Regions from separate parts of the Mesorhizobium sp. M1406 genome, predicted to be linked through region 3. Evidence: predicted binding sites of a transcription regulator. Region 3 holds the regulator's gene; each other region holds the start of a gene.
What was found. The regulator HrcA, encoded in region 3, represses chaperone genes, less so after heat shock. The targets are predictions, from matches to a motif close to GTTAGCACTCNCNNNNNGNGAGTGCTAAC.
Positions count from the first base shown of each region.

Region 1: the regulator HrcA is predicted to act here: its motif matches at 2,221-2,249, upstream of groES (co-chaperone GroES).
Region 2: the regulator HrcA is predicted to act here: its motif matches at 3,113-3,141, upstream of NKH03_RS27695 (co-chaperone GroES).
Region 4: the regulator HrcA is predicted to act here: its motif matches at 2,430-2,458, upstream of NKH03_RS32690 (co-chaperone GroES).

Region 1 covers NZ_JAMYKW010000032.1:2,406-9,665, reverse strand. Annotated here, with positions in the region: gene NKH03_RS22875 (S-adenosylmethionine:tRNA ribosyltransferase-isomerase) at 1-783, opposite strand, end outside; gene NKH03_RS22870 (SDR family NAD(P)-dependent oxidoreductase) at 780-1,502, opposite strand; gene soxR (redox-sensitive transcriptional activator SoxR) at 1,588-2,022, shown strand; gene groES (co-chaperone GroES) at 2,304-2,618, shown strand; gene groL (chaperonin GroEL) at 2,669-4,312, shown strand; partial or broken gene NKH03_RS22850 (NADH-quinone oxidoreductase subunit D-related protein) at 4,355-4,429, shown strand; gene NKH03_RS22845 (4a-hydroxytetrahydrobiopterin dehydratase) at 4,482-4,871, shown strand; gene NKH03_RS22840 (antibiotic biosynthesis monooxygenase family protein) at 4,880-5,206, shown strand; gene NKH03_RS22835 (complex I NDUFA9 subunit family protein) at 5,274-6,194, shown strand; gene NKH03_RS22830 (NAD-dependent formate dehydrogenase) at 6,941-7,260, shown strand, end outside.
Region 2 covers NZ_JAMYKW010000052.1:18,036-25,295, forward strand. Annotated here, with positions in the region: gene NKH03_RS27680 (DUF982 domain-containing protein) at 1-589, opposite strand, end outside; gene NKH03_RS27685 (hypothetical protein) at 663-887, opposite strand; gene groL (chaperonin GroEL) at 954-2,585, opposite strand; gene NKH03_RS27695 (co-chaperone GroES) at 2,643-2,957, opposite strand; gene NKH03_RS27700 (hypothetical protein) at 3,292-3,636, shown strand; gene NKH03_RS27705 (usg protein) at 3,660-3,938, shown strand; gene NKH03_RS27710 (Gfo/Idh/MocA family protein) at 4,004-5,191, opposite strand; gene NKH03_RS27715 (MurR/RpiR family transcriptional regulator) at 5,299-6,186, shown strand; gene NKH03_RS27720 (SDR family oxidoreductase) at 6,266-7,048, shown strand; gene NKH03_RS27725 (mannitol dehydrogenase family protein) at 7,045-7,260, shown strand, end outside.
Region 3 covers NZ_JAMYKW010000029.1:30,744-38,003, forward strand. Annotated here, with positions in the region: gene NKH03_RS21955 (glutathione S-transferase family protein) at 1-38, opposite strand, end outside; gene cysK (cysteine synthase A) at 169-1,149, opposite strand; gene NKH03_RS21965 (LysE family translocator) at 1,349-1,966, opposite strand; gene NKH03_RS21970 (PQQ-dependent sugar dehydrogenase) at 2,082-3,431, opposite strand; gene NKH03_RS21975 (hypothetical protein) at 3,545-3,742, opposite strand; gene hrcA (heat-inducible transcriptional repressor HrcA) at 3,826-4,908, opposite strand; gene rph (ribonuclease PH) at 5,107-5,823, shown strand; gene NKH03_RS21990 (VOC family protein) at 6,007-6,417, shown strand; gene rdgB (RdgB/HAM1 family non-canonical purine NTP pyrophosphatase) at 6,417-7,064, shown strand; gene hemW (radical SAM family heme chaperone HemW) at 7,061-7,260, shown strand, end outside.
Region 4 covers NZ_JAMYKW010000097.1:4,796-12,055, reverse strand. Annotated here, with positions in the region: gene NKH03_RS32700 (hypothetical protein) at 28-186, opposite strand; gene groL (chaperonin GroEL) at 338-1,969, opposite strand; gene NKH03_RS32690 (co-chaperone GroES) at 2,060-2,374, opposite strand; gene NKH03_RS32685 (hypothetical protein) at 2,625-2,873, shown strand; gene NKH03_RS32680 (DUF1488 family protein) at 2,870-3,136, shown strand; gene NKH03_RS32675 (hypothetical protein) at 3,222-3,413, opposite strand; gene NKH03_RS32670 (hypothetical protein) at 3,419-3,625, opposite strand; gene NKH03_RS32665 (diguanylate cyclase domain-containing protein) at 3,798-4,865, opposite strand; gene NKH03_RS32660 (LacI family DNA-binding transcriptional regulator) at 5,234-6,277, shown strand; gene NKH03_RS32655 (ABC transporter substrate-binding protein) at 6,341-7,260, shown strand, end outside.

The DNA.
Region 1 (7,260 bases), on a different contig from region 3:
GGCGGCTGCCTCAAGTGCGCGCACTACGCTCGTGCCGATCGCAATGATGCGGCTGCCGCGCAGCTTCGCCCGCGCGACCTGCGCCGCGGTGCGCCCAGGGATGCGGTATGGCTCGTCGAAGGGAAGGCGCGAGTCGAGCGCGGGATCGCCGGTGGAAGAGACGCCCGCAGCATGCGTGAGTGTTGCAAAGCCAACGTCGTGCCGACGCCAGGCTTGGAGCGTGCGCCAGTCGAGCGCGAAGCCTGCCGACGGCGCCTCGAACGCGACCGGCCCGGCGGCAATCTTCGTCCAAACATCCCACAGTGCCAACGGCTCGGGAACATGCGCGTATTGGATCGGCTGGCCGTGCTGCGCCAGTCCTGCAAGCACCGCTGCGCGGTTGCCTGGGAAGTGCAACTCGAGAAGGCGTGGATGGTCGAGAAGGCGCTCGACGACAGCGTCAAGCGAGCCGAGCCGGAGGCGATCGCCTGGTGACAGCGGAGGTGGAGGCAGCCGGTCTTCCGTGCGCGTGCGGTGATCGCCCGAACCGAAGGCAATCGCCACGAAACGGGTTGGATCGGGAAGTGACAGCCAGCCCGCCAGGCGGATCTCGATCGCCTCACCGCTTGGAACATGCGTGCCGTGCAAGCTGGCAGTCAAGGTCGCGGCGTCATTGGCGACGACCAGATCGCCGGGGTTGAACAGCGTCGCGAGTCCAGCGCGCCGTAGGTCGCGCATCGTGCCGTCCGCCTCGACGACGAACAGCCTGGCGGAGCACCGATCGGGACGATCGGCGGCAATCATCCATGTGCTCCGGCGAGAAGCGTAGAGCGGACCGGCAACGCGTCGAGCATCTTTTCGATGATCTCGGCAGCTGCCTGCTCGGGGCGCTTCAAGGTCGCCGGATCAGCATCAGGGATCGCGAGCGCGTGCAGTGGGGTGTCCATATCGCCGGGGTCAAGCGCGAGGAGCCGGATGCCGTCTGCTTTCGCCTCCTCGTCCCAAATCGCCGTCAGATGGGCAAGAGCGGCCTTGCTCGCGCCGTATGCTCCCCAGCCGGGATAGGCGTTCACCGCGGCGTCGCTGGAAATGTTGATGACCAGCACGCCGCGGCCCTCGCGCGCGGACGCGGCAAGCGCACCGAACAGAGCTTTCGTCAGCCGGAACGCGCCGACGAGATTGACCGCGAGCGCCGTTTCCAGCTCCTCGCACTCGGTATCGGCAAGGAGCGCCAGAGGGACAGGGCCGAGGCTCGAGGCATTGTTGATCAGGACATCGAGCCCGCCGAGCCCGGCAGTGACCTGCAACGCGATCAGGTAGATGTCCTCCTTCTTGCCGACGTCGCCGACAATGCCGTGCGCGCCCGTCTCGTCAGCGATGCGTGCGACATTCGCGGCGGCGCGAGCGACGAAGGCCACGCACGCACCCTGCGCGGCCAGCTGCCGCACAAGCGCCACTCCGAGCCCGGAGGTGCCGCCCGTGACCGCCACGCGAAGTCCCTGAAGTTCGATATTCGTCTGCATTGCCAATGCTCCTTTAATCCGTATGCCCCTTGCTACAAGTTCAAGTTAACTTGAAGTCAAGCGGGAATTGTGCTTTCGTTCATGCATGGATTCCATGCTGACCATCACCGACGTGGCGCGGCGCAGCGGCGTCGCATCATCGGCCCTGCGCTTCTACGAGGAGCGCGGGCTGATCGCGTCCGAGCGGGCCGGCTCGGGACACAGGCGCTACCCGCGATCCGTGCTGCGCCGGATCGCCTTCATCGTCTTCGCGCAGCGAATTGGGCTGACGCTTGAGGAGATCGGCGCCGAGCTGGCCAAGTTGCCAGCCGATCGCGTGCCGTCGCGTCGGGATTGGTCGCGGTTATCGGGCCAGTGGACCAAGCACATCGACCAGCGCATCGCCGAGTTGCAGCGCCTGAGGTCGGGGCTTACCGAGTGCATCGGTTGCGGCTGCCTGTCGATCGACCGGTGTAGCCTTGCGAACCCTGCCGATATGGCAGGACGCAAGGGGCCGGGGCCGAGGTATTGGCTGGGGTGAGTTGGCAGCGTGCCTGTCACTATTGCAGAACTCGGCAGCGCAAGACTTCGCCAAGTGCGAGACGCTGCGGCCCCGGTAAGGTTCAGCGGCGGTATTGTTCGTCGCTGACTTTCTCCACCGCTCGACGGCCTTGCAATCGAGTGAATAGCAATATGCGCCGTTGAACGCGCCGACGCGTCGCCAGGCAAGCCTAGAAAATTTGGCGCTCCTATCATTCGAGTGCCAAAGGGGCTATGTTAAGCGTTGCAGTCGCTCTGTTTGCGGCGGCAGAAAGAACCCCAATGAAATTCCGACCACTCCACGACCGCGTCGTCATTCGGCGGGCGGAAAGCGATACCAAATCCAAGGGCGGAATCATCATTCCCGACACCGCCAAGGAAAAGCCTCAGGAAGGCGAAGTGATCGCCGTTGGACCTGGCGCACGCGATGAAAATGGCGCGCTTGTTCCGCTCGACGTCAAGGCCGGCGACTTCATCCTGTTCGGCAAATGGTCGGGCACCGAGGTCAAGATCGACGGCGAGGACCTTCTGATCATGAAGGAGAGTGACATTATGGGCATCGTCGAGAAGACCAAAGCGGCCAAGAAAGCCGCCTGACCGGGCGATTTGCGCTCTGCTAATTTCCAGACTGAACTGGACGTAAAATCATGTCTGCCAAGGAAATCAAATTCGCTACCGATGCCCGCGACCGCATGCTGCGCGGTGTCGAGATCCTCAACAATGCCGTCAAGGTGACGCTCGGCCCCAAGGGTCGCAACGTCATCATCGACAAGGCCTATGGCGCGCCGCGCATCACCAAGGACGGCGTCGCCGTCGCCAAGGAAATCGAGCTTGCCGACAAGTTCGAGAACATGGGCGCGCAGATGGTGCGCGAAGTGGCCTCGAAGACCAACGATCTGGCCGGTGACGGCACCACCACCGCCACGGTGCTGGCCGCTTCCATCCTGCGCGAGGGCGCCAAATTCGTTGCCGCCGGCATGAACCCGATGGATCTCAAGCGCGGCATCGATCTTGCTGTGGCTGCCGTGGTGAAGGACATTCAAGCCCGGGCCAGGAAAGTCAAATCTTCGGACGAGATCGCCCAGGTTGGTACGATCGCCGCCAATGGCGACGCGTCGGTCGGCGCCATGATCGCCAAGGCGATGGACAAGGTCGGCAATGACGGCGTCATCACCGTCGAGGAAGCCAAGACCGCCGACACCGAGCTCGACGTCGTCGAAGGCATGCAATTCGACCGTGGCTATCTTTCGCCCTATTTCGTCACCAATGCCGAAAAGATGCGCGCGGAGTTGGAGGACCCTTATGTCCTCATCCACGAAAAGAAGCTCGGCAATTTGCAGGCGCTGCTGCCTATCCTCGAGGCGGTCGTACAAAGTGGCAAGCCGCTGCTGATCATCTCCGAGGACGTCGAAGGCGAAGCGCTGGCGACCCTGGTGGTCAACAAGCTGCGCGGCGGCCTGAAGGTCGCGGCCGTCAAGGCGCCGGGATTCGGCGACCGCCGCAAGGCCATGCTGGAAGATATCGCGGTGCTCACCGCCGGCCAGATGATTTCCGAAGACCTCGGCATCAAGCTCGAAAACGTCACCATTGACATGCTCGGCCGCGCCAAGCGCGTCCTCATCGAGAAGGACACCACCACGATCATCGACGGTGCCGGCGAGAAGGCCACCATCCAGGCGCGCATCTCCCAGATCAAGGGGCAGATCGAGGAAACCACCTCCGACTACGACAAGGAAAAGCTGCAGGAGCGGCTGGCGAAACTCGCCGGCGGCGTTGCCGTCATTCGCGTCGGCGGCGCCACCGAGTCCGAGGTCAAGGAAAAGAAGGACCGTATCGACGATGCGCTGAACGCCACGCGCGCCGCAGTGGAAGAAGGCATCGTTCCCGGCGGCGGTGTAGCACTCCTACGCGCTAGGTCGGCCCTCAACGGGCTGACCGGCGCCAATGCCGATGTGAATGCCGGCATTTCGATCGTGCTGCGGGCGCTCGAGGCGCCGATCCGCCAGATCGCCGAGAATTCCGGCGTCGAAGGCTCGATCGTCGTTGGGAAACTCATGGACAGCAAGGATCACAATCAGGGCTTCGATGCTCAGACCGAACTCTACGTCGACATGATCAAGACCGGTATCGTCGACCCCGCCAAGGTCGTTCGGACGGCCCTGCAGGATGCCGGCTCGATTGCCGCGCTCCTGATCACCGCTGAAGCAATGATCGCGGACATTCCGCAGAAGGATGCGCCCGCTGTGGGTGGGGCAGGAGGTATGGGCGGAATGGGTGGAATGGACTACTGAGCGGCGCCTGAAACTATAGCCAGGACGACGGAAGGCCAGCGACGCGGGCACATGCAAGCCGATATCTCGGCGATCATCGGTTCGCTCGACATCGTGTTCGGGGAGATCGATCGATAGGCGCTCGTCGCTGTCGTTTCTGCTGCTAAAAAATGGTCTTGGAGACAAGAGCATGACCGACACTCTTGCCGAGAAAACATGTACGCCTTGTCGCGGCGGCGTCCCGCCGCTCACGCGTGATGAAGCCCAACGCTTCCAGGCACAGGCTCCAGATTGGGAGCTTGGTGACGATGCCCACCGCATCCAGCGGAGCTTTCGATGCCGCAATTTCCGGGACGCGCTCGCCCTTGTTCAGGACATCGGTGAGCTCGCCGAAACCGAAGGCCATCACCCCGACATCAGCTTCGGCTGGGGTTATGTGACGGTTTCCCTGAGCACCAAGAAGATCAAAGGACTGCACGAGAACGATTTCATCATGGCGAGCAAGATCGATTGGGTGCTCGATCGCTCGGGCCCCTCGACCGCCAGCAGTGACGGGGCAAATCCATTGCCAATCAAGTGAGGTCGTTTATGCCACACATCCGACCCGACAATCAGCGCGTCACCCAAATCACCATCGTCGATTCTGAACCGGACAAGCAGGCCGAGGCATTGTCCGTCATGACCGAGCGAGCGCGCTTTATGGCGCGCCAGCCTGGCTTCATCTCAATCAGCCTGCATCGCAGCCTCGACGGGCGGCGCATCGTCAACTACGTCCAATGGCAGAATCGCGATCTGCTGCGATCGGCTCATCAGTCGCCGGAATTCCGCAAGGAGTGGGGTCATTTCGATCAGTTGACGGACGAGATCGATCCCAATCTGTACGAGGTAGCCCAAGTGATAGATAGTGGTCAGTAGGCGTGCCGCCCACATGACCTGAATCGCCGGGTCGAGACGGCCGACATGAGCTGACAAAGTCTAAGCCATGGCTGCCATGAACCATCGCGTCGTCACCGTGTTCGGTGGAACCGGATTTCTCGGCCGCCGCGTTGTTCGGCAGCTCCGCGATGGTGAGTTTTTCGTTCGGATTGCATCAAGACATCCGGAACGGGCCAAGAAGCTGTTTGGTTCTGATGATCCGCAACTTCAAGCGGTCGAAGCCAATATCCACGATGAGCGGGCGGTCGCCGATGCACTTGCCGGTGCTTACGGTGTTGTAAATGCGGTCAGTCTTTATGTCGAACAGGGACAGGAGACCTTTCATTCCGTGCATGTCGAATCGGCCCGGCGGGTTGCAGCTCAAGCACACCGAGCTGGCGTCGAACGGCTCGCTCACGTTTCAGGAATCGGCTCCGATGTTGCCTCGCCGTCGCTCTACATCCGAAAGCGCGGCGAAGGCGAACTGGCGGTACGTGCGGCATTTGCTGACGCCACTATCATCCGCCCGGCCGTGATGTTCGGACCGGATGACGCGTTTCTCACCATTATCCTCAAACTTCTCCGCCGGCTTCCAATCTATCCAATGTTCGGTCGCGGCCTGACGAGATTGCAGCCGGCCTATGTGGGCGATGTGGCAGAGGCGACCGCAAGAGTGCTGCAGGGGACGGAAACGCATGCGATCACGTATGAGTGCGGCGGCCCTCGCGTCTACTCCTACAAGGAATTTCTCAGAGCCGTTGCGCACGAAGCCGGTCTTAAGCCCAAACTGATTCCAATCCCATTTGCCGCTTGGCACGCGCTGGCTTGGTTCGCCGAAATGCTCCCGAGCCCGCCCGTCACTCGGAATCAAGTGGAACTGATGCAGGTCGACAACGTGTCATCGGCGGAGATGCCGGGATTTGGAGACCTTGGAATTTCGCCGTACTCGGTCGAGGAAATGCTCCAGGAAATATTGTGGGATCACTGATTAAAGAGCTTCTTCGGCTAGTGCGCTCCCGCCAAGGGGAACGACAAGGGCAAGGTCGAGGGCATGGTGAAGTATTCCCGCTCGAACTTCATGACGCCGATATCGGCGGCGGCGAGCGTCGATGAGGCTTCGGTCTATCGTCTGCTCAAGGCGCACGACCTCGTCTAGGGTAGGACACCACACTTGGTAAACGCCGCTCCCTTCCGGTCGAGCGGCGTTTTCGTATCTTCTGTAAAAAGGCAACAAACGGCCCGCATTGTGGAAAGGCTAGCCTTGTAGCGCTGGCTGGTGAGCGTTGCGAACTGGCCCGGCAATACCGTCTGAGCGGCAAACGATCCGAGATTCCTCTGCTTTATAAGCGCTGACTAACAGGTTGTTTGCAATCTTTGGGGGGATGCAGAAGCCTTTGAGGCCTGCGAAGTAGGAGCCTGTCAGTGATGCACGGTGCCCGACCTCGGCAATTCTGAAGTGTCCGCATCAAGCATTTGTTGTCAGCAGGCCGTGCGCGCGGTCTGAAACAAGGGAAATTGAACGCTGCACCACTGCCGCCCGCAGCACTTGAAACCATGCCCGGGTCTTCCATGTAATACGCAATAGCGCACAACTTTCCGAATGAGGAAGCGCCGGCAGATGAGTCTGCTCCCCACCAGCAATTCAACAGAGCATCGCGATGCTGACCATCGTTGGCCGGCAGCGCTAACAACAGAGCGTTTTCCTCTTCGTTGTCAGACGAAGGGAGATACACAATGGCAAAGGTCGTTTGCGTCCTCTATGACGATCCGGTCGACGGTTATCCGACAAAATATGCGCGGGACGGCCTGCCAAAGCTCGACAGCTATCCCGGCGGCCAGACACTTCCCACGCCGAAGGCCATCGACTTTGAACCAGGGGTCTTGCTCGGTAGCGTGTCGGGCGAACTCAGCCTGAGGAAATTTCTCGAAAGCACGGGCCACAGCCTGGTAGTGACCTCGGACAAAGACGGTCCCGACAGCATTTTTGAACGCGAGCTCGCTGACGCCGAAATCGTGATCTCGCAGCCGTTCTGGCCGGCATATCTGACTGAAGA
Region 2 (7,260 bases), on a different contig from region 3:
CGATGCCGGCCTTGCAAGCGTTGAGCGCGACGGCATGAGCGCCGTTGCGGCTGGCGGTCGGCCAGTCCTGAAGCAGGGCATAGGCCTCCATCACGCTGTCGATCTTCCTCGGAAAACCCATTCCGACCAGAAGGGTGACCGGTTCCTCAAACTGCCCGCGATTCATGGCTTGTGCCTCCTCTCGATTGTGCAGGACCTGCGGCGGACCGAAGACCGAAGAGCGCGGCCCGCCGGGGATAGGGTGGATGGGGCTGGACGTCTTGTATCGAGGATTGAATAGCCGCTTCGGCGCCGCCGATCGCGCCCGGATCGCCGCCCAGTTCGGTCCTGGCAGGCTCGATCCGGTCAGTTCGATCTTGGCCGGCCCGATATTGGCAGCGCCAAGCGACGGAACGCATCGGCCCGGCGCCGGCAGCGCCCTGTGCGCCTTCACCAGCGCCTCCAGCCAAGCGACGACGGCAAGCGGAGACGGATTGCGGCCATCAAGCCAGGACGCGACCTCGCTTTGCGGACGGCCAAGTTCGGCCGCCAGGTCGCCCGCCTCCCATCTCAGAATTTTCAGGCATTCACGCAACCGGCCCGCAATCACGTCTCCACCTCCACAACAGCAATGTTTTCGTCGCACGCAACAGAACGAAGATCGCTAAACAGCGATCGCCAATTCAGCCGCCGACGGATGCCCCGGCGGCCGCCGACACCTGCTGCGCGGCAAGGAACATCAGCGTCGACGCCGCGGTACGCCGGTTCCAGCCGGCGGTTTCGGCCATGTCGAGCAGCCGTGCCAGCAGCGGCTGCAGCGCGCTCCTGCATTCGGTCTCGTAGGCCAGGAATTCCTTTGCCTGATGCGTCGGCGCCGGTACGGATCCGAGGCCAGCCATTGCGTCCATGTCTACCTCCACTTTTCTTCGACTGATGCCCGCTCCCCGCGGGGAGCGGGCGGATTGGCCGCGACCTCAGAAGTCCATACCGGCGCCGGCCGGCATGGCCGGGGTGGCGGGTTCCTTCTTCGGCTTCTCGGCCACCATCGCTTCGGTGGTCACGAGCAGGCCGGCGACCGATGCCGCGTCCTGAAGAGCCGCGCGTACCACCTTGGCCGGATCGATCACGCCCTGGCCGAAGAGATCGCCGAATTCGTTTGTCTGGGCGTTCCAACCCCAGCCGAACTCGCTCCTCTCGCGCAGCTTGCCGACGATGATCGAGCCCTCCGCGCCTGCATTCTCGGCGATCTGGCGGACCGGCGTTTCGATGGCGCGGCGCACGATCTCGACTCCGGTTCGCTGGTCCGCATTGTCGGTCTGCACGGCATCGAGCGCCTTGGCGGCCCTCAGCAACGCAACGCCGCCGCCGGGCAGCACGCCCTCCTCCACCGCGGCGCGAGTCGCGTGCAATGCGTCGTCGACGCGGTCCTTGCGCTCCTTGACCTCGACCTCCGTCGAGCCGCCGACGCGGATGACGGCGACACCACCGGCGAGCTTGGCCAGCCGCTCCTGCAGCTTCTCGCGATCATAGTCGGAAGTCGTCTCCTCGATTTGCGCCTTGATCTGGGCAATGCGGCCCTGGATCTCTTCCTTGCGCCCGACACCGTCGACAATGGTGGTGTTCTCCTTCTCGATCACCACCTTCTTGGCGCGACCCAGCATCTGCAGCGTCACATTCTCGAGCTTGATGCCGAGATCCTCGCTGATCGCGGTGCCGCCGGCAAGGATGGCGATATCCTCCAGCATGGCCTTGCGGCGATCACCGAAGCCCGGTGCCTTGACGGCCGCGACTTTGAGGCCGCCGCGCAGCTTGTTGACGACGAGCGTCGCCAGCGCCTCGCCCTCGACGTCCTCGGCGATGATCAGCAGCGGCTTGGAAGCCTGCACCGCGGCTTCGAGCACGGGCAGCATCGCCTGCAGGTTGGAGAGCTTCTTCTCGTGGATCAGCACATAGGGCTCGTCGAGCTCTACGCGCATCTTGTCCTGGTTGGTGATGAAATAGGGCGAGAGATAGCCGCGGTCGAACTGCATGCCTTCGACAATTTCGAGTTCGGTCTCGGCGGTCTTGGCTTCCTCGACTGTGATCACCCCTTCATTGCCGACCTTTTCCATCGCCTGGGCGAGGAAGCGGCCGATCTCGGCATCGCCATTGGCCGAAATGGTGCCGACCTGCGCGATTTCGTCGTTCCTGGTCACGTTGCGGGCATTGGCCTTCAGCTCGGCCACCACCGCCTCCACGGCCTTGTCGATGCCGCGCTTCAGGTCCATCGGGTTCATGCCCGAGGCCACGGCCCTGGCACCTTCCTTGACGATGGCCTGCGCAAGCACGGTCGCCGTCGTGGTGCCGTCGCCGGCGATATCACTGGTCTTGGACGCCACCTCACGCACCATCTGCGCGCCCATGTTCTCGAACTTGTCCTCGAGTTCGATCTCCTTCGCCACCGTCACACCGTCCTTGGTGACGCGCGGCGCGCCGAACGACTTGTCGATAACGACGTTGCGCCCCTTGGGGCCGAGCGTCACCTTCACCGCGTTGGCGAGGATGTCGACGCCGCGCAGCATCTTCTCGCGCGCTTCGGTATGGAATTTCACCTCTTTGGCAGCCATTGGATCACTCCTTCATCTCGGCGGCATTCGTTGACTGGTTGGATTTCGAAGAAGCCATCATGCAGCCTTCTTCACTTGCTCGGCCTGCTCGATCACGCCCATCACGTCGCTTTCCTTCATGACGAGCAGATCCTGACCGTCGAGCCGGATCTCGGTGCCGGACCATTTGCCGAACAGGATGCGGTCGCCGACCTTGACGTCGAGTTCGACAAGCTTGCCGCCGTCGTCGCGTGCGCCGGGGCCCACGGCGAGCACTTCGCCTTCCTGCGGTTTTTCCTTGGCGGTGTCGGGGATGATGATGCCGCCGGAGGTCTTCTCCTCGGCTTCGATGCGGCGGACCAGAATACGGTCATGCAATGGACGGAACGCCATGTCGTTCTCCTCATGGACAAACAGATTTTTGCGGTTCCTTCGCGCCGAACCGGCAATATCGGACCGGTGCGGAACGCTGCGACCCTTCATCAGGCATCGCGGCGCATATCGAGCTAGTTTTGCCGGTTTTCGGTTTCAAGAGCCCGGCGAAAAAAATTAGCACTCGAGCACTGCGAGTGCCAAAAGCCTGTTAACGCAGGGTTATTTCGCGAGGGACGCCGGGCCGCCGCTTGAATTTTCTGCCACCATCCAACAAATTATCTCCCGCCGGCGCCATCGCGGGCGCCGGAACCGCTTACCCTCCCAAGGAGTTGTTCGCAGACGGAGCACATCGATGGAACGACAGACTTATTCACCGATCACTTCCACCCCGGCCGCCGAAACATCCGACCTCGCGCTTGACCGCCTGCTCCAGCCGGCCAGCCATTTCAACCATCCCGAAGAGGTGCTGAGCGACGACACACTCGACCTGCTGGAAAAGCGCGCGATCCTGTCTTCCTGGGCGTCGGATGCCTGCGCCGTCTATTCCATGCCGGCACTGCGCCAACCACCGGGCGCCAGGCAACCGGTGTCGTTCGACCAGATCATGGACGCGCTGTTCAAGCTCGACGGCGACGCCTCGGCGCCACCTCAGCCGCCCTGCGAGTTCCCTCACCTCTTCGACAGGCCGGGTGCCTGATATCCGACAGAAAGGAGTAACGAATGGTCGCGAGCGTCAGCAAGGAATTCCGCCTCCAGATGGAGGGCTATGGCCTGACCACGGCAGAGATTCATTATCGCCTGCCCGACCATCCGAGCTTGCTTCAGCTCTATGTCTGGCAGGACTATGATCTCGCCCCGGCATTTCCCGAACTCAAGGGCTTTCTCCATTATTGGGAGCGCGAGCTCGACGGCCCGCTGCACTCGGTCCGCGTCGCTCACCACCGGCTCATCCAGCCGTCGGAATGGCGCGCCGTCGACGGCATCATCGCCATCCACTAGGGTATGCTTGGCCATTCGGGTGGCGGCGCGCCCTCGTTTCGTCGGGCGCGATGCCGGTGACAAGGCTATCCCGCAAACCTTGCCGCCGTCCACGCGCCGGCCGCCGCGTTCGAATCCACCGCCGCCGCGACGAACTTCACGCCGCGGGCGCCGTCGACGACATCGGGCACCTGTGCCGCACGAGCTGCATCCACGACCGCGCCCGAGCGATGGGCGCGGATGATGTCGGCGGCGTCGCGGTAGAAATTGGCGAAGGCCTCGATATAGCCCTCCGGATGCGCTGCCGGCATGCGCGAGACACGCTGGCTTTCAGCGGTCGAGCCATGGCCGCCGCGCACCAGCGTGCGGGTTTCCTCGCCATAGCGGGAGAGGCGCAGTTCCTCCGGCCGCGCGCCCGACCATTCGAGCCCGGCTTTGTCGCCATAGACGAGCACCGAGAGATCATTGTAGTGGCCGGGTGATGTCTGGCTGGCGAGGATGGTGCCGCGCGCGCCGCCGGTCCAGCGCATCAGCACATGCGCGTTGTCGTCGAGCCGGCGTCCCGGCACGGCGGTGAAAAGATCGGCCGACACCGCCTCGGCCTCGCAGCCCGAGATGAAGCTCGCGAGGTTGAAGGCATGCACGCCGATATCGGCCAGCACAGCCGACTGCCCGGCGCGCGCCGGATCGGTGCGCCACTCCGCCTGCTTCTGGCCCTCGGCGTCAATCGGTTTGGTCAGCCAGTCCTGGATATACGAACCATGCACCGACACGATCCGCCCAAGCTCGCCCGCCGCCACCATTTCGCGAGCCTGCCGCACCATTGCGTAGCCGGTGTTGTTGAGGGTGACGACGAAGCGACGCTTTTTCGCCTTCGCGAGTGCCACCAGCGCTTCGGCGTCGGCCAGCGTCGTCGACAGCGGCTTGTCGCAGATCACGTCGATGCCTGCTTCGAGAAAAGCGGTCGCGATCGGCGCGTGCAAATGATTGGGCGTGACGATGACCACCGCCTCGATGCCATCCGGCCGCGCGGCTTCTGCCTTTGCCATGATGCGATAGTCGGCGTAGCTGCGCTCCGGCGCGATGCCGATCTCGGCGGCCGAGGCGGCAGCGTTCTCCGGATCGGAGGACAGCGCGCCGGCCACCAGCGCGATCTGGTCGTCAAGGCGCATGGCCAGCCGATGCACGGCGCCGATGAAGGCACCACGGCCGCCACCCACCATGCCGACCCGCAAACGTTGGCGCGTCGATCCATCCGATGTTGCATAGACCATTTTCAAACTCCTCCCGGCAGGTGCAACCCCATGAGGCCGCTAGCACTTTCGAACACAATTTCCAATTTGCATATTGTAAAACGATCGTGCCGCGCTAGCCTGAAATCATGAGTGGGGCAGGCAAAAGATCCGGTCGATCCAGCGCCGACGAGGCGGCGACGCGCAAGCGCGGACGCTCGCTGGCCGCCCTCGGTTACATCCAGCCGCAGACCTATGAGGAACTGCGCGCGGTGCTGTCTTCAGGCACCGTGCATTTCCCCAAGCGGCTGCGCCAGGTCGCCATCTTCCTGTGGCAGCATCCGAGCGATGTCGCGCTCGGCACCATCGCGCAGGTGGCGGCGCAGGCCGGCGTCCAGCCGTCGACGCTGGTGCGGTTTGCCCAGATCTTCGGCTATGCCGGGTTTTCCGATTTCCAGGGTCTGTTCAAGGACCACGTCAAGGGATCGTGGCCGGAAGGGCGCGGCGAGCAACGGACCGAGGCCGAACCCAACCTGCATTTCCTGCACGGCATGGTCGGCGCCTCGCAGGCTTCGCTTGGCCGCATCGAGAGCGGCTTCGACGTCGAGAGTTTCGAGAAGATGGTGGCGCTGCTGGCGGCCGCCGACCTGATCTATGTCATCGGCTCCAAACGCGCCTTCCCCGTCACCACTTACCTGTCGCTGACGCTGTCGCAACAAGGCGTGCGCAACGTGCTGGTCGACAATGTCGGCTCCTCGGCACTCGACCAGCTCGGCTGCATCGGCAGGCAGGATGCCGTGTTGGCAGTCTCTTTCAGCCCCTACAATTCGATCACGCCCGACCTCGTCGCGGTGGCGCATGAGCGCAGGGCCCGCATCGTCACCATCACCGACAGCACCTTCAGCCCGCTGGTCCGGCTGTCGGACAGCTGGCTGGAAGTGGTGGAATCGGACTTCGGCGGCTTCCGCTCGCTGGCCGCGTCGCTAGCGGTCGGCATGGCGCTGGTCCATGGCGTCGTCGCGCGGCGCAGCAAATGAGGCGCTGCTGGCACAATTGACTATCGGGAATTGACGTTCCATATTTCTAAAAATAGAAACTTTGTTCCGGGGAGGAGGAGTGAAGATTCAAGTCAAAGGCAAGGTGGCGCTGGTGACTGGCGCGACGCAAGGGATCGGCCGCGCCATCGCCGAGACGCTGGCGCGCTCCGGCGCGGCTGGCCTGCTGGTCACCGGGCGCGAGAAGACTCGTGGCGACGCCGTGGCGGCGGAGCTTTCGCAGCTCGGCACACCGACGATGTTCGTCGCCGCCGACCTCGCCGACCCGGCAACCCCTGCCCTGTTGGCGCAAGCCTGCGTCGACCGCTTCGGCCGCATCGACGCGCTGGTCAACGCCGCCGGCCTGACCGACCGCGCCTCCTTCCTCGATGCCGATCTCGACGACTGGGCCTCGCTGTTCGCGGTCAACGCACGCGCACCGTTCTTCCTCATGCAAGCGGCCATCGCCGATATGAAGAAGCGCGGCCAGGGCGGCGCGATCGTCAACATCCTGTCGATCAACGCCCATTGCGGCTCGCCGGAGCTTGCCGTCTATTCCGCCAGCAAGGGCGCGCTGGCGACGCTGACCAAGAACGCCGCCAATGCCCACCGTTTCGACCGCATCCGCGTCAACGGCATCAATGTCGGCTGGACCGACACGCCGGCCGAGCGCGTCATGCAGGCCGAGACGCTGGGCAATGGTCCCGGCTGGCTCGATGCCGCCAACGCCTCCCAGCCCTTCGGCCGTCTGTTTTCTACGAACGACATCGCCAACCTTGCCGGCTTCCTGCTTTCCGACGCGGCCGGGCCGATGACCGGAACGCTGATCGACCAGGAACAGTGGGTGATCGGGGCGAACAGATGAACGCCCTCGAAACGCTCAGCCCGGCATTGCTGGAGAGGCTTCCCGCGGCTGTCCAGACACCGTCCTACGACCGTACAGTCCTCGCACCCGGCATGGCGCATCTCGGCGTCGGCGCCTTTCATCGCTGCCACCAGGCAGAGTACACCGACGACCTCTTGTCGATCCGGTTCGACCGCTGGGGCGTGATCGGCATCAACATCCGCCCACCAGGC
Region 3 (7,260 bases):
AAGCCGCCGCTGCCCGGACGAGTGTAGAGCTTGTACATGAAATCCTCCCGGGCCGCGAAAGGCGGACCGGTGGGATATGAACCGGAAGCAGGGTGCTGCTCAAGCCGGTGGCTGGCGCCACGAGGGACTTTTTTCAGCGGGCCAGCCTAGTCGCGAAGAAGCGTAGGACTACGAGCCCAGCCCCTCGAACAGGATGGTCGACAGATAACGCTCGGCGAAGGACGGGATGACCACGACCAGGTTCTTGCCCTTGTTTTCCGGCCGCGAGCCAACGACGATGGCCGCCTGCAAGGCGGCGCCCGACGAGATGCCGACCGGTACGCCTTCGAGTCGGGCGACGAGGCGGGCATTTGCGACCGAATCCTCGTTCGACACCGTGACGATCTCGTCATAGATCGTCGTGTCGAGGATTTTGGGCGCAAAGCCGGCGCCGATGCCCTGGATCTTGTGGGGGCCGGGCTGGCCACCCGACAGAACCGGTGAGGAGTCCGGCTCGACCGCGACGACATGCACCGAGGGCTTGCGCTTCTTCAGCACCTGGCCGACGCCGGTGATGGTGCCGCCGGTACCGATGCCGGCGACGAAGATATCGACCTCGCCATGCGTGTCGTTCCAGATTTCCTCGGCCGTCGTCGTGCGATGGATTTCCGGATTGGCGGGGTTCTCGAACTGCTGCGGGATGATCGCGTTGGGGATCGTCGCGGCCAGTTCATCGGCCTTGGCGATGGCGCCCTTCATGCCTTTCGGGCCCTCGGTCAGCACCAGCTCGGCGCCAAGCAGCGCCAGCATTTTCCGGCGCTCGATCGACATCGTTTCCGGCATCGTCAGGATCAGTTTGTAGCCCTTGGCGGCGGCGGCGAAGGCAAGCGCTATGCCGGTGTTGCCCGACGTCGGTTCGATCAGCGTGGTTTTGCCGGGAGAAATCTTGCCGGCTGCCTCCAGCGCCTCGATCATCGCCACGCCGATGCGGTCCTTGACCGAGGAGATCGGATTGAAGAATTCGAGCTTGCCGATCAGATTGGCGACGATGCCCTTTTCCCGAGCGAACTTGTCGAGCCGCACCAGGGGCGTGTCGCCGATCGTATCGGTGATGGAATCGTAGACACGGCCGCGACCGGGTACACGGGCAGAGGTGACGGGCTTGTTCATTGGTTTCGCTCCCAGAATTTCAGGCAAGTGGAGAATTTCAGGCAAATGGAATTCAAGCCGGCAAGATAGGGCCTTCGGCCGCGCAAGATAGACTGTCGGCTGAAAATATCCGAGTGGGACCTGTGTCGAAAACGTCGCGCCCCCGGAAAAGCATTTCGCGAAAAGGCCTGTTTACGAAATACTTTGGCCGAAAAGCCCCCTATTGCCGGGCGGCAATCGCCGCGGCGGCGCCGACCATGAAGCCGGCGGCGGTGCGGTTCAGCGCCTTGAGCGCGCGCGGCGACTTCAGGAACCAACGCGCCTTGGCCGCCAGCGCCAGATACGGCACCAGCACCACCAGAAGCACGACGACCGTCAGCGCGACGAGAATGCCGTAATCGATCAGTGTGATGGTCTTCAGGTCGACGATGGTCGGCGTGATCGCGAGGTAGAAGATCATCGTCTTCGGATTGCCGAGCGTGACGGTCAGGCCCGCAAGGAAGCTCGACAGCAGCCCGCCCTTGCCCTTCTTCGCCTCGACCGTCTCGAGCGTGATGCCGCTGTTCCAGAAGCGCCAGCCGAGGAAGGCGAGGTAAGCGACACCGAGCCATTTGATGGCGAGAAAAACCATGCCGAAGGTCTGCGCCACGAAGGCGAGACCGAGCACCACGGCGGTCAGATAGGTGAGATCGCCAGCCATCAGGCCAAAGGACATCGCCAGGGATGAGCGGAAGCCGGAGCCGAGCGCACGCGCGACGAGCGCGGTGACGCCGGGACCAGGAATGGCGGCGGTGATGCCGAGGGCGGCACTGTAGGCGAGGAATCCGGTGAGGGTCATGGTTGCGGCCTTGCGCGCGACGCTGTTATCGCAGCCTCCTATCGCACAAAGTCCGCCGGACGTGAATTCCCTGCCCCCGAATTCGATTGCACCACGCCGGCATGCGAATTTGCGCTCAGGAGCGACCGCCGTCATGGGTGACGCGCCAGATGGTGCCGTTGCCGTCCTCGGTCACGATCAGCGCGCCGTCCTTCGCCACCGCCACGCCGACCGGCCGACCCCAGACCTCGCCGTTGGAGACGACGAAGCCGGTGATGAAATCCTCGTATTCGCCGGTCGGCTTGCCGTCCCTGAACAGCAATCTCACCACCTTGTATCCGGTCCTGTTGCCGCGGTTCCATGAACCATGCAGAGCGACAAAGGCGTCGCCTTCGTATTCGGACGGAAAGTTCTTCCCTTCGTAGAAGGCGATGTTGAGCGGCGCCGAATGGGCTTGCATCAGCACGTCGGGAATGGTCGCCTTGCCGGCAAGATCGGGGCGCGCGCCCTTGTGGCGCGGATCCTCGTTGTTGCCGATATAGTACCAGGGCCAGCCATAGAAGGCGCCCTCCTTGACCACGGTCGCATATTCCGGCGGCACATTGTCGCCGAGCGCATCGCGTTCGTTGACGACGCACCACAGCGCGCCGGTCGCCGGCTGCACGGCCATGCCCGAACAGTTGCGCAGGCCAGTGGCGACGATGCGACCGTTCTTGCCGTTGGGATCGAAAGCCAGCACAGCCGCGCGGCCATCCTCGGGACCCCAGGCAGCGCCGAGCGGCTGCGACTTCGCCCAGGCGTCGAGGCCGCCTTCCGGTTCGTTGCCCATATCCTGCGCGGCGTTCGAACCAGACCCGACCGATAGATAAAGCGTCTTGCCGTCCGGCGAGAAAGCGATATCGCGGGTCCAGTGATGACTTGAAGGGATGTCGTCGACGATGGCCTCCGGATCGCCTGATGCCTTCAGGTCGCCATTGCGATAGGCAAAGCGCACCACGCTGTCGCTGTTGGCGACATAGACCCATTGCGGGTCGTTGCCCGGAGGATAGAAGCCAATGCCATAGGGCTGGTTGAGATTGCCGGCAAAGATGCCTTTCTCGGTGGGCTTGGCACTGCCGTCGGCGAGGCGGTAGACGCGGATCTGGTTGGCCTCGCTGTCGGCGACGAACAGGTCGCCGTTCGGCGCGACGCGCACGACGCGCGGATTGTCGATGCCCGACGCGATCAGCTCGGCCGAAAAGCCCGGCGGCAGTTTCGGCTTGGCGCCTGCCGGTCTTTCGGCGAGGCCGGCGCTGTTGGAGGCGGAATTGGTGACATCGGGCTTTGGCAGATCGTTCGGCTTGATCAGGCGGCGCACACCCGGCCTGTCGGCACGCCAGTCGCCGAAGGCGGCGGCACCTTTCAATACGGGCTCCGCCTGCTGGGCGAATGCAGCGGCGGTGAGAAACACCGCGGCGGAGATGGCCAGCCCGGCCAATCGGATCATTCAATCCTCCAAACCCGGTCACACAATGAACGGCCGCAAAGGGGCAAACGAGCGGTTTCGTCTGTTGTTCCGCGGCACACGATCAGTTGAAGTGAAAGCGGAGGTTTTTTGCCTCAGGTCCCAGCGGCGTAGAAATCGTCATCGAGACGTTTTTCCAGTTCGACGAGATCGGCCGGCAGCGGCAGGCCCATGGCGCGCATTTCCCGCAGTTTTTCACGCAACTGCTCCTGGATCTCGTGCTGGTCTTCCGGCTGGTTGACCATCTCCTCGAGCAGCAGGCTGATCCGGGCTTTGAATTCTTCGAGCGCCATTCTTTTTCTCCTCGGAGGCCTTAGGTTTGGATCTAAGGTGCTGAGATTCAGGTCAGGCCGGCATCCCCGGAATATCAATACACCTAACGCAGCATGCGGGAAATCAGCTGTGCGGTATAGTCGACCATCGGCACGATGCGGGCATAGTTGAGCCGGGTCGGGCCGATGACGCCGAGCGCGCCAACGACTCGGGCGTCCTTGTCTCGATAGGGCGCGACCACCAGCGATGAGCCGGACAGCGAGAACAGTTTGTTTTCCGAGCCGATGAAGATGCGCACGCCCGATCCTTCCTCGGCGAGGTCGAGCAACTGGATCAACCCGTCCTGCGTCTCCATGTCCTCGAACAAGTGCCGCAACAGTTCGATATCGGCCTGGGCGGTGACGTTTTCGAGCAGATTGGCGCGGCCGCGCACGATCAGCCGTGCCGGCAGGCCGCTGTCGGCGCCGGCCCAGACCGCCAGCCCCTTTTCGACCAGGTCCTGCGACAGCGTGTCGAGGGCGGCCCTTGTCTCTTCCTTGATGCGGGCGATCTCGATCCGCGCCTCGGCCAGCGTGCGGCCGCGGATATGGGCGTTGAGGAAGTTCGAGGCTTCGTGCAGCTGCGAGACGGTGATGCCGGCGGGCAGCTCGACGACGCGGTTTTCGACATCGCCATTCTGCGACACCAGCACCGCCAGCGCCTTGGTCGGCTCGAGCTGGATGAATTCGATGTGCTTCAGCGCCACTTCGTTCTTGGCGGCAAGCACCAGGCCGGCGCCGCGCGACATGCCCGACAGCATCTGGCTGGCCTCGGTCAGCATGTGTTCCAGCGTCGCGCCCGAGCCGGATGCCCGCACCTGCGCCTCGATGGCGCGGCGCTCCTCGTCGGAGAGATCGCCAAGCTCCATGAAGGCGTCGACGAAGAAACGCAGGCCGGCCTGCGTCGGCAACCGGCCGGCCGAGATGTGCGGCGCGTAGATCAGGCCGAGATGCTCGAGGTCGCTCATCACGTTACGGATGGTGGCCGGCGACAGCGAGGACGGCAGGATGCGCGACAGGCTGCGTGATCCCACGGGTTCGCCGTCCTTGAGATAGGAATCGACGATGCGCCGGAAGATGTCGCGCGAGCGCATATCCAAAGATTGAAGCGCGGGCGACTGCGAACTCGGATCGACTGGCTTGGTCATTGCGGCCAAAAACCTCCGGCCCAAGGATATAGACTTCGCTACGGCCCGCGCAACCCGGTGTCTGAGCGCGGTCACCCGGTGTCTGTGTCGGATCACCCGGCGTCAGTGTCGGATCGGCCGGCCATTTTCCTTTGCGCCGTGCGTCCCATGCGGTTACAAGCCGGCCAAGATTCCGAAGATGACAAGAAAGCAGTCTGAATGCGCCCTTCCAAACGTCAATTCGACGAAATGCGTGCCATCTCCTTCGAGCGCGGCGTCTCCAAGCATGCCGAAGGCTCGTGCCTGGTGAAGTTCGGCGACACGCATGTCCTGTGCACGGCCAGCCTCGAAGAGAAGGTGCCGGGCTGGATGCGCAATTCCGGCAAGGGCTGGGTGACGGCGGAATATGGCATGCTGCCGCGCTCGACCGGCGAGCGCATGCGCCGCGAGGCTTCCGCCGGCAAGCAGGGCGGCCGCACGCTGGAGATCCAGCGGCTCATCGGCCGCTCCTTGCGTGCCGTGGTCGATCTGCAGGCGCTGGGCGAGCAGCAGATCACCGTCGACTGCGACGTCATCCAGGCCGATGGCGGCACCCGCACCGCCTCGATCACCGGCGGCTGGGTGGCGCTGTATGACTGCCTGCGTTGGATGGAAGCCCGCCAGATGGCCAGCGTCGCCAAGGTGCTGAAGGACCATGTCGCGGCGATCTCCTGTGGCATCCATGACGGCCAGCCGGTCATCGACCTCGACTATATCGAGGACTCGTCGGCCGGCACCGACGCCAATTTCGTCATGACCGGCAAGGGTGGCATCGTCGAGATCCAGGGAACCGCCGAAGGCGAGCCTTTCTCCGAAGGGCAGTTCGCGGAATTGATGGGCCTGGCCAAGAAGGGCATCCAGCGCCTGGTCAGTTTGCAGCAGATGGCAGTGGCTTAGTTCTCAAATGCCGAGCTTGAGCGCCCCCCTCTGGCCTGCCGGCCATCTCCCCCTCAAGGGGGGAGATCGGCTGTGGTTGCGGGTTTCGCCAATCACCAACTTTGCAAGTCATGAGCCGGCGCTGATGCTTCCAATCTCCCCCCTTGCGGGGGAGATGCCCGGCAGGGCAGAGGGGGGTGCCTCGTGACGCCCTCTGCTATCCTGGAATCCGCCCTCTACGTCACCGACCTTGCCGCCGCCGAAACCTTCTACACCGGCGTTCTCGGCCTCTCCGTGCTCGGCAAGGTCGACGGCAGGCACCTGTTCTTCCGCTGCGGATCCGGCGTCCTGCTCATCTTCAACGCCGAGGCAACCAAAATCCCGCCGGCGCCCGACGCTAGGCTGCCGGTGCCGCCGCACGGCACGGTCGGCGAAGGCCATCTCTGCTTTGCGGCGACCGCCGAGGAAATCGTGCGCTGGAAAGCGCGTCTCGAGGCAAAGAAGATCGCCATTGAAAGCGAATTCGAGTGGCCGCAGGGCGGTCGTTCGATCTATATACGCGACCCCTCGGGCAATTCGATCGAATTCGCCGAGCCACGAATCTGGGGCCTTTGATGCATTCTCTCGATGGAAAGAAGATCGTCGTCGCCAGCCACAATGAAGGCAAGCTGCGCGAATTCGCCGATTTGATGGGGCCGTTCGGCTTCGAAGCGAAGTCAGCCAAGGAGTATGGCCTGACGGAGCCTGACGAAACCGGCACCACCTTCGAGGAAAACGCCTACATCAAGGCGCTGGCCGCGGCCAAGGCGACCGGCCTGCCGGCGCTGTCGGACGATTCCGGCCTGTGCGTCGACGCGCTCGACGGCGCGCCCGGCGTCTACACCGCCAACTGGGCCGAGACCCCTGACGGCTCGCGCGATTTCGGCATGGCCATGCAACGCACCGAAGTGGCGCTGCAGGAAGTCGGCGCCGCCTCGGCCGAACGACGCAGGGGCCGCTTTGTCGCCGTCATCTGCCTGGCGTTCCCCGACGGCGAGGCCGAATATTATCGCGGCGAGGCCGAAGGCACGCTGGTCTGGCCGCCGCGCGGCGACCTCGGCTTCGGCTACGATCCGGTGTTCCTTCCCGATGGCTTCGAAAAAACCTTCGGCGAGATGAGCGCCGAGGAAAAACACGGCTGGAAGCCCGGCCAGCCGACGGCGCTGTCGCACCGCGCCCGCGCTTTCCAGAAATTCGCCAAGGCGAGATTGGGCTCGACATGAGCATGCTGCTCGACCGGGCGCCCGGCTTCGGTGTCTATGTCCATTGGCCGTTCTGCGCGGCCAAATGCCCCTATTGCGATTTCAACAGCCATGTCCGCCATCAGCCGGTCGATCAGGATCGTTTTGCCAGCGCCTTCGAGGCCGAGCTTGCGACGATGCGCGAACGAACCGGACCGCGCGAGGTGACTAGTATTTT
Region 4 (7,260 bases), on a different contig from region 3:
CCCGAAAGTGGCGGCGGCGCCGCAGCTTCACATCGGGCGTTTGGGTTCGCTCTTTGATGGCGTCGCCGTGTTGGAATCGGATTTCTTGTGCTTGTCGGCGGCAATCCTGCGGATGCGGTCGAAGCGGCTTTCCTCGGTTTTTTCGGTCGTGACGACCGTCTCTGGCTTCCGCACGAACGTGATCATGGATCCGTCTCCTGGGCTAGAGGCCTGCACGCCGGGAGAAAACACCCCCGGCGGTAGTTATCCAGGCTCCATTGAAGAGCCGGGGTGGCTGATTCAGGTCAGGTCTGAAAGGTGGCTTTTATGAAGCCACCTTCGCAGGCCGGCTGAATCTTTAGTAGCCGCCCATGCCGCCGCCGCCACCGCCTGCCGGGGCAGCGTCTTTCGGCGGAATGTCGGTGATCATCGCTTCGGCGGTGATCAGAAGGGCTGCGATCGAGCCGGCATCCTGCAGCGCGGTGCGCACCACTTTCGCCGGATCGACGATGCCTGCCTTGATCATGTCGACATAGACCTCGTTCTGGGCGTCGAAGCCCTGATTGTGGTCCTTGCTGTCGGTGAGCTTGCCGACGACGATCGAGCCTTCGACGCCGGAATTCTCGGCGATCTGGCGGATCGGCGCTTCGAGCGCCCGAAGCACGATCGAGATGCCTGCGGTGACATCGGCGTTGGCGCCATTCAAGCCGGCCAGTGCCGACCTGGCACGCAGCAGCGCCACGCCTCCGCCGGGCACGATGCCTTCTTCAACCGCGGCGCGCGTTGCGTTCAGCGCATCGTCGATGCGGTCCTTCTTTTCCTTGACTTCCGACTCGGTGGCGCCGCCGACGCGAATGACGGCAACGCCGCCGGAGAGCTTGGCCAGCCGCTCCTGCAGCTTTTCCTTGTCGTAATCGGAGGTGGTTTCCTCGATCTGCCCCTTGATCTGGGCGACGCGCGCCTGGATGGTCGCCTTGGTGCCGGCGCCGTCGATGATCGTGGTGGTGTCCTTCTCGATCAGCACGCGCTTGGCACGGCCCAGCATTTCGATGGTGACGTTTTCGAGCTTGATGCCGAGGTCCTCGGAGATCATCTGGCCCGATGTCAGCACGGCGATGTCTTCCAGCATCGCCTTGCGGCGATCACCGAAGCCCGGCGCCTTGACGGCCGCGACCTTGAGGCCGCCACGCAATTTGTTGACGACCAGCGTGGCGAGAGCCTCGCCTTCGACGTCCTCGGAGATGATCAGCAGCGGCCTGCCGCTCTGCACCACCGCTTCGAGGATCGGCAGCATCGCCTGCAGATTGCCGAGCTTCTTCTCGTGGATGAGAATGTAGGGCTCTTCCAGCTCGACGCGCATCTTGTCGGCATTGGTGACGAAATAGGGCGAGAGATAACCACGGTCGAACTGCATGCCTTCGACGACGTCGAGCTCGGTGTCGGCGGTCTTGGCTTCCTCGACGGTGATGACGCCGTCATTGCCGACCTTGTCCATCGCCTTGGCGATCATCTCGCCGACGCTGGCATCGCCATTGGCGGCGATGGTGCCGACCTGTGCGATCTCGGCCGACGACTTGACCTTCTTGGCGCGCGCCTGGATTTCCTTGACCACGGCGGAAACCGCCTGGTCGATGCCGCGCTTGAGGTCCATCGGGTTCATGCCGGCGGCGACCAGCTTGGCGCCTTCGCGCAGGATCGAGGCGGCCAGCACCGTGGCGGTGGTGGTGCCGTCACCGGCCAGGTCGTTGGTCTTCGAGGCCACTTCGCGCACCATCTGCGCGCCCATGTTCTCGAACTTGTCGGCAAGCTCGATTTCCTTGGCGACGGTGACGCCGTCCTTGGTGATGCGCGGCGCGCCATAGGCCTTGTCGATGATGACGTTGCGGCCCTTGGGGCCGAGCGTGACCTTCACCGCATTGGTGAGGATTTCGACGCCGCGCAGCATGCGGTCGCGCGCATCGGTGGAGAATTTGATTTCCTTGGCAGACATGATTTTTATCCAGTTCGGTTGAGGACGGCAGAGCCCTGCCCTCCATGATCAATGCTCGGAGCGCACCCCGAAGGATGCATGGCACTCCAGTCAGGCGGCCTTCTTGGCCTCGACGGCCTTCTCGATGACGCCCATGATGTCGGCTTCCTTCATGATCAGAAGGTCCTCGCCGTCGATCTTGACCTCGGTGCCCGACCATTTGCCGAACAGGATGAAGTCGCCGGCCTTGACGTCGAGCGGAACAAGCGCGCCATTTTCATCGCGTGCGCCAGGTCCAACGGCGATGACTTCGCCTTCCTGCGGCTTTTCCTTGGCATTGTCGGGGATGATGATACCGCCTTTGGATTTGATATCGCCTTCGGCGCGACGAATGACGACGCGGTCGTGGAGTGGCCGAAATTTCATGGGAACTTTCTTTCTGGGGCCGGCACAGGCGGCCACGCCCCCTTTCTATAAACGCATTGGCACTCGATAGATAGGAGTGCCAAAAATTATTCGCACCCGAAATTAAATATTCAAAAGTATTATTTCGGCAGCTGGTTTCGTGATATCCGCAGAGTGTCAAATAATTCAAAAGATTGAATTTTGCCGATCGAGTGCCTATTTATCGGACGAGTTCACTTTCACGATTTCAGGTACAAGGGAGATTTCTTCGATGGCCGAAGGCAATCAGACGATCATGGAAAAAGCCGAAGCCCGCTTTGTCGACAAGCAGAAAAAGACAGCGGAGAAAAACAAGGCAACCGCCGAATACATGTCCGAAGCGAGGGCGCGGGAGATCAAGACGGCAAGGCTGAGGGAGTTGCGGCTGGCCAAGGAAGAGGCCGACCGCGTCGCCGAGGCCCTCAATCCGACGCCGAAGAAGAAGCGGGTGACCAAGAAAGCCACGGAGGCCAAGACATGAGTCTCACCTTCCCCAACCGCAGCCGCAGCTATGACGAGGCCGGCCAGCGTATCCGTTTCGTCGGACATGACGGCATGTTCCAGATCTCCTTCTCCGTCGCCGCCGACGCCATGGCCAAGATGCGGCCGGGAGCCGCGGCCGATGAAGCCGGCTACCTCGCCACATTCGACACCGAGAGCAACACCATCCGCGAGGTGGCATCGAAGGCCTACGGCCGCACCCACAAGAGCATGTATGTGCTGACGGCGGCCGATTTCGGCTGATCAGCCTCACGGGAATCCTCGATTTGAGGTGCGGCGGGCTTCTTGCGGCGGCGAAATGCTGTCCTGACGCAATGGCCGCTACGGATCAGGGCTTGCGCTCGGCCCGCTCGCGGCGTTTGACGTCGCGGACATTCATCTGCATGACCATGTCCTCGGCCTCACGCGGGCCCATTCCCACCATCACCTTTTGCCGGACAACGGCAGGCTGGCCGGTGAAGACGTCGATGATGCTCCAGCTCTGGGGAAGCTCCATGCGCAGCGTGTAGCGGTTGGCCATCCCGATCAGCCCTGCATCATGAAAAACACGGCGCCCAGGATCAGCACCGTCCAGGCAATGACCGACAGTTTCAGCACCATGCCGCCATGCGCGGCCAGAAGCTCCCGCAGGCGCGGCACGACACCCGCCGGCCGGGCCGGCGCCGCCGCGAAGGCGACAGGAGCCTTGAGGCCAAGTTTTCCAAAGACAGGCAGCAGCGACGGTTCACGCACGAAAATGACCTCGAATGTCGGGAAGAGCGGAGCAAAGGATGCTCACGCCCCTTCCATAGCACTCTTTTCGCGAGCGCTGTGCATGCCAAGTGAAAAATAGGCGCCAACGACTGCATCGGTGGAAGAGGCGCAGGCCCGGTCGGCAAAGCTGTACGGCAACAACCGCCAGCCCTCAGGCCGCGGCGCTGCGGCCTCTCACGCCGGCCTCGACCTTGAAGATGCGGAACGTGTTGCGCCCTGCCGCCTTGGCGGCATAGAGCGCGGTGTCGGCCTGCGTGAACAGATCGCCGGACGCGCCTGCTTCGATGAAGGCGATGCCGACCGAGGCGCCGAGCCCGAGCGATTGGCCGCAGGCCGCGACCGGCTTGCCCATCGCCTCGATGATGCGGCGCGCCAGGCTGGAGACAGCGCCGCGGGCGATATGCGGTCCAAGCAGCACCGCGAACTCGTCGCCGCCGACGCGCGCCACCAGATCGGCCTCGCCGCAGCCGGCGGCAAGCCGCTTCGCCGCCTCCTTCAGGCACTCGTCGCCGACGACGTGGCCGAACGTATCGTTGACGGCCTTGAAGCCGTCGAGATCGACTAGGAGCAGCGCGCCGAGCGGGCGGCCCTCGTCTGCATGCACCAGCCGCGCCTGGAAGCGGCCGCGGTTGGCCAGCCCGGTCATGACGTCATATTCGGCGAGATAGCGCATCCGGTCCGACAGGATCTTCTCCTCGGTGATGTCCTGCTTCATGCCGAAGATGCGCACGGGAACGCCCGCCTCGCACTCGACGGTCGCGGTGATGCGGATCCAGCGGCTGCGGCCGGCGAAAGTGGTGATCTCGGCATCGAGATTGAAACCGCTGCGCTCGGCGATCGCGCGGCCGCGCATCGTCTCCAGCGCCTTGCGCGACTCCGCCGGGTAGCATTTGATGATCTCCGAGCGATCGAGCACCGCGCCACGCGGCAGGTCGAACAAATCATAGACCACATCGGTCCATGCCAGCTGCTCGTCGGGCAGGCTGCATTCCCACACGCCGAGGCGCGCGGCGACCGAGGCGCGGTCGAAGATCTTGCGGCTGTGCGCCAGCGAAATATCCTGCTTGGCGATCAATGCCCCCTGCGCGGCGAGCTCCGCCTTGAGCCGAGCGATGGTGGCGACGGCGCGGTGTCGTTCGTCGGAACTGTCGTGCCCCGCGCGCCTGCCGGGCTGCGCGGCCCGCGCCGGGCCTTTCGGACTGTAGGGCGTATCGGACATGGCGAGGCTCTGCTGTCTTGGCGGGAGACCACCATGGCGCGCAAGCGATTAACACTTCGCTGATGATAGGCTGCTTCGCCGGAACCGGACTGCGTATCCGCCGACAATTTTGGACGAGCCCATCAATCGTTGAAGTTGGCGCCGCCCCTCACCCGCCTGCCGGGCGTTCGGGCGATGGGGCAAATGCCAGAACCTGACGCGATTGCCGCGACCCAAACCACTTTTCCCCTTGAACGACCTCCCGATCTGGCCTAGCCTTGACTTGAGAAAAGGTTTTTCCAAACAGTTCCGATCGGGCTTGGCCATGTGCCGGGTCTTTTTCGGGCCTTAAGAGAAAACCTTTTCCCAGCTTAAGGATTCTTGGCGCGATGGCATCGGACGATCTGCCTGTTCCGGTCTTTTCCAAGCCAGTCACCTTGCGTGACGTGGCGGCTGAAGCCGGCGTCAGCGTCGCCACCGCCTCGAAGGCGCTCAACGACCAGGGACGGATGACCGCCGAGACGCGCGAGCGCATTCGCGAGACGGCGCGGCGTCTCGGCTTCCGGCCCAACAGCCTGGCGCAGAGCCTGCTCCGGCGGCGCAGCTTCACCGTCGGCCTGCTCACCAACGACACCTATGGCCGCTTCTCGCTGCCACTGATGTCGGGCATTTCGGACGCGCTGGTCGACAATGGCGTCTCGGTGTTCCTGTGCAATGTCGAGGAGGATCCGCGGCTGGGCCAGATGCATGTCGACGCCATGCTCGACAAGCGCGTCGACGGCATCATCGCCACCGGCAAGCGCATTGATCGCCATTTGCCTGTCGACCTCTCCAATCTGCGCGTCCCGGTGATCTATGCCTTCACGCAGCCCGATCCAGACGCCATCGCCTTTGTTTCCGACGATTCCGACGGCGCCCGGCTGGCGGTCGAGCATTTGTGCCGGCTGGGCTGGAAGCGCATCGCCCATGTCACCGGCCCGGCGAGTTTTGCCGTGGTGCACGCCAGGGCGCGGGCTTACCGCGACGTGCTCATCGAAAACGGCCTGCCGGTCACCGAGCCGCTGCTCGGTTCCTGGTCGGAAGCCTGGGGTCACGAGGCGGTGGCGCACCTGTTCGACGGCGGGAAAGAAAAGCCGGACGCCCTCTTCTGCGGCAACGACCAGATCGCGCGCGGCGTCATCGATGCCTTGCGCGAGCGAGGCCTGAACGTTCCGGGCGATGTCGGCGTCATCGGTTTCGACAATTGGGAGATCGTGGCCGAGGCGACGCGCCCGCCGCTGACCTCCGTCGACATGAATCTCGTCGCACTCGGGCGCGAAGCCGGATTGACCCTGCTTTCGCTGGTCGGCGGCAAGCCCGCCGCGCCGGGCATTCGAAAACTGCCGTGCCGGCTGGTGGTGCGGCAGTCATGCGGTCATCCGCTGGATGGCTGAAAACCAAGCGCCGCGCAATCGGCGCCAAGCCGCGGAGCGCGGCCAAACCTGGAGGAGGAGAACATGAGGAACCTGATTGCCAAACTGGCCCTGGCCGCTGCCGTTCTGGGTAGCGGTCTCGGCACTGCCGCCGCCGAGACGGCCAACATCTGGGTGCGCGCCGACGGCTCGAATTTCATGCCGAGGATCGTCGACGCCTACAACAAGGCGCACACCAACCAGGTCAAGCTGGACATCATCCCCAATGCCGAGATCATCCCGAAATATGGTGCCGCGGCCGCCGGCGGCACGGCGCCCGACGCGCTATCGCTCGACCTGATCTACACGCCGTCCTTCGCCGCCGCCGGCCAGCTGGAGGACATCACCGACTGGGCCAAGTCCCTGCCCTATTTCGCCAGCCTGTCGCCGGCCCATGTGAAGACCGGCACATACAAGGATCACATTTACGGCCTGCCCTTCTCGGCCGACGCCTCGGTGCTGATCTGGAACAAGAAACTGTTCAAGCAGGCCGGGCTCGACCCTGAAAAAGGCCCGGCCAACTGGGCCGAGATCGCGACCGACGCAGAGAAGGTCAACGCGCTCGGCGGCAACATCAAGGGCTTCTACTTCTCGGGCAATTGCGGCGGCTGCAACATCTTCACCTTCACGCCGCTGATCTGGGCGTCGGGCGGCGACATCCTGTCGGAGGACGGCTCGAAGGCGACGCTGGACAGCCCGCAATTGCGCGGCGCCATCGATCTCTACCGCTCGATGGTCAAGAAGGACCTGGTGCCGGCAGGCGCGCAGACCGATACCGGCGCCAACTTCTTTGCTGCCTTCGCCGCCGGCAATATCGGCATCTCGCCGTCCGGCGCCTTCGCCATCGGCGCGCTCAACACCCAGTATCCCGATATCGACTACGGCGTCACCTTCCTGCCGGGCAAGGATAGCGGCTGGTCGTCCTTTGCCGGCGGCGACAATTTCGTCGTCACCAAGGGCACAAC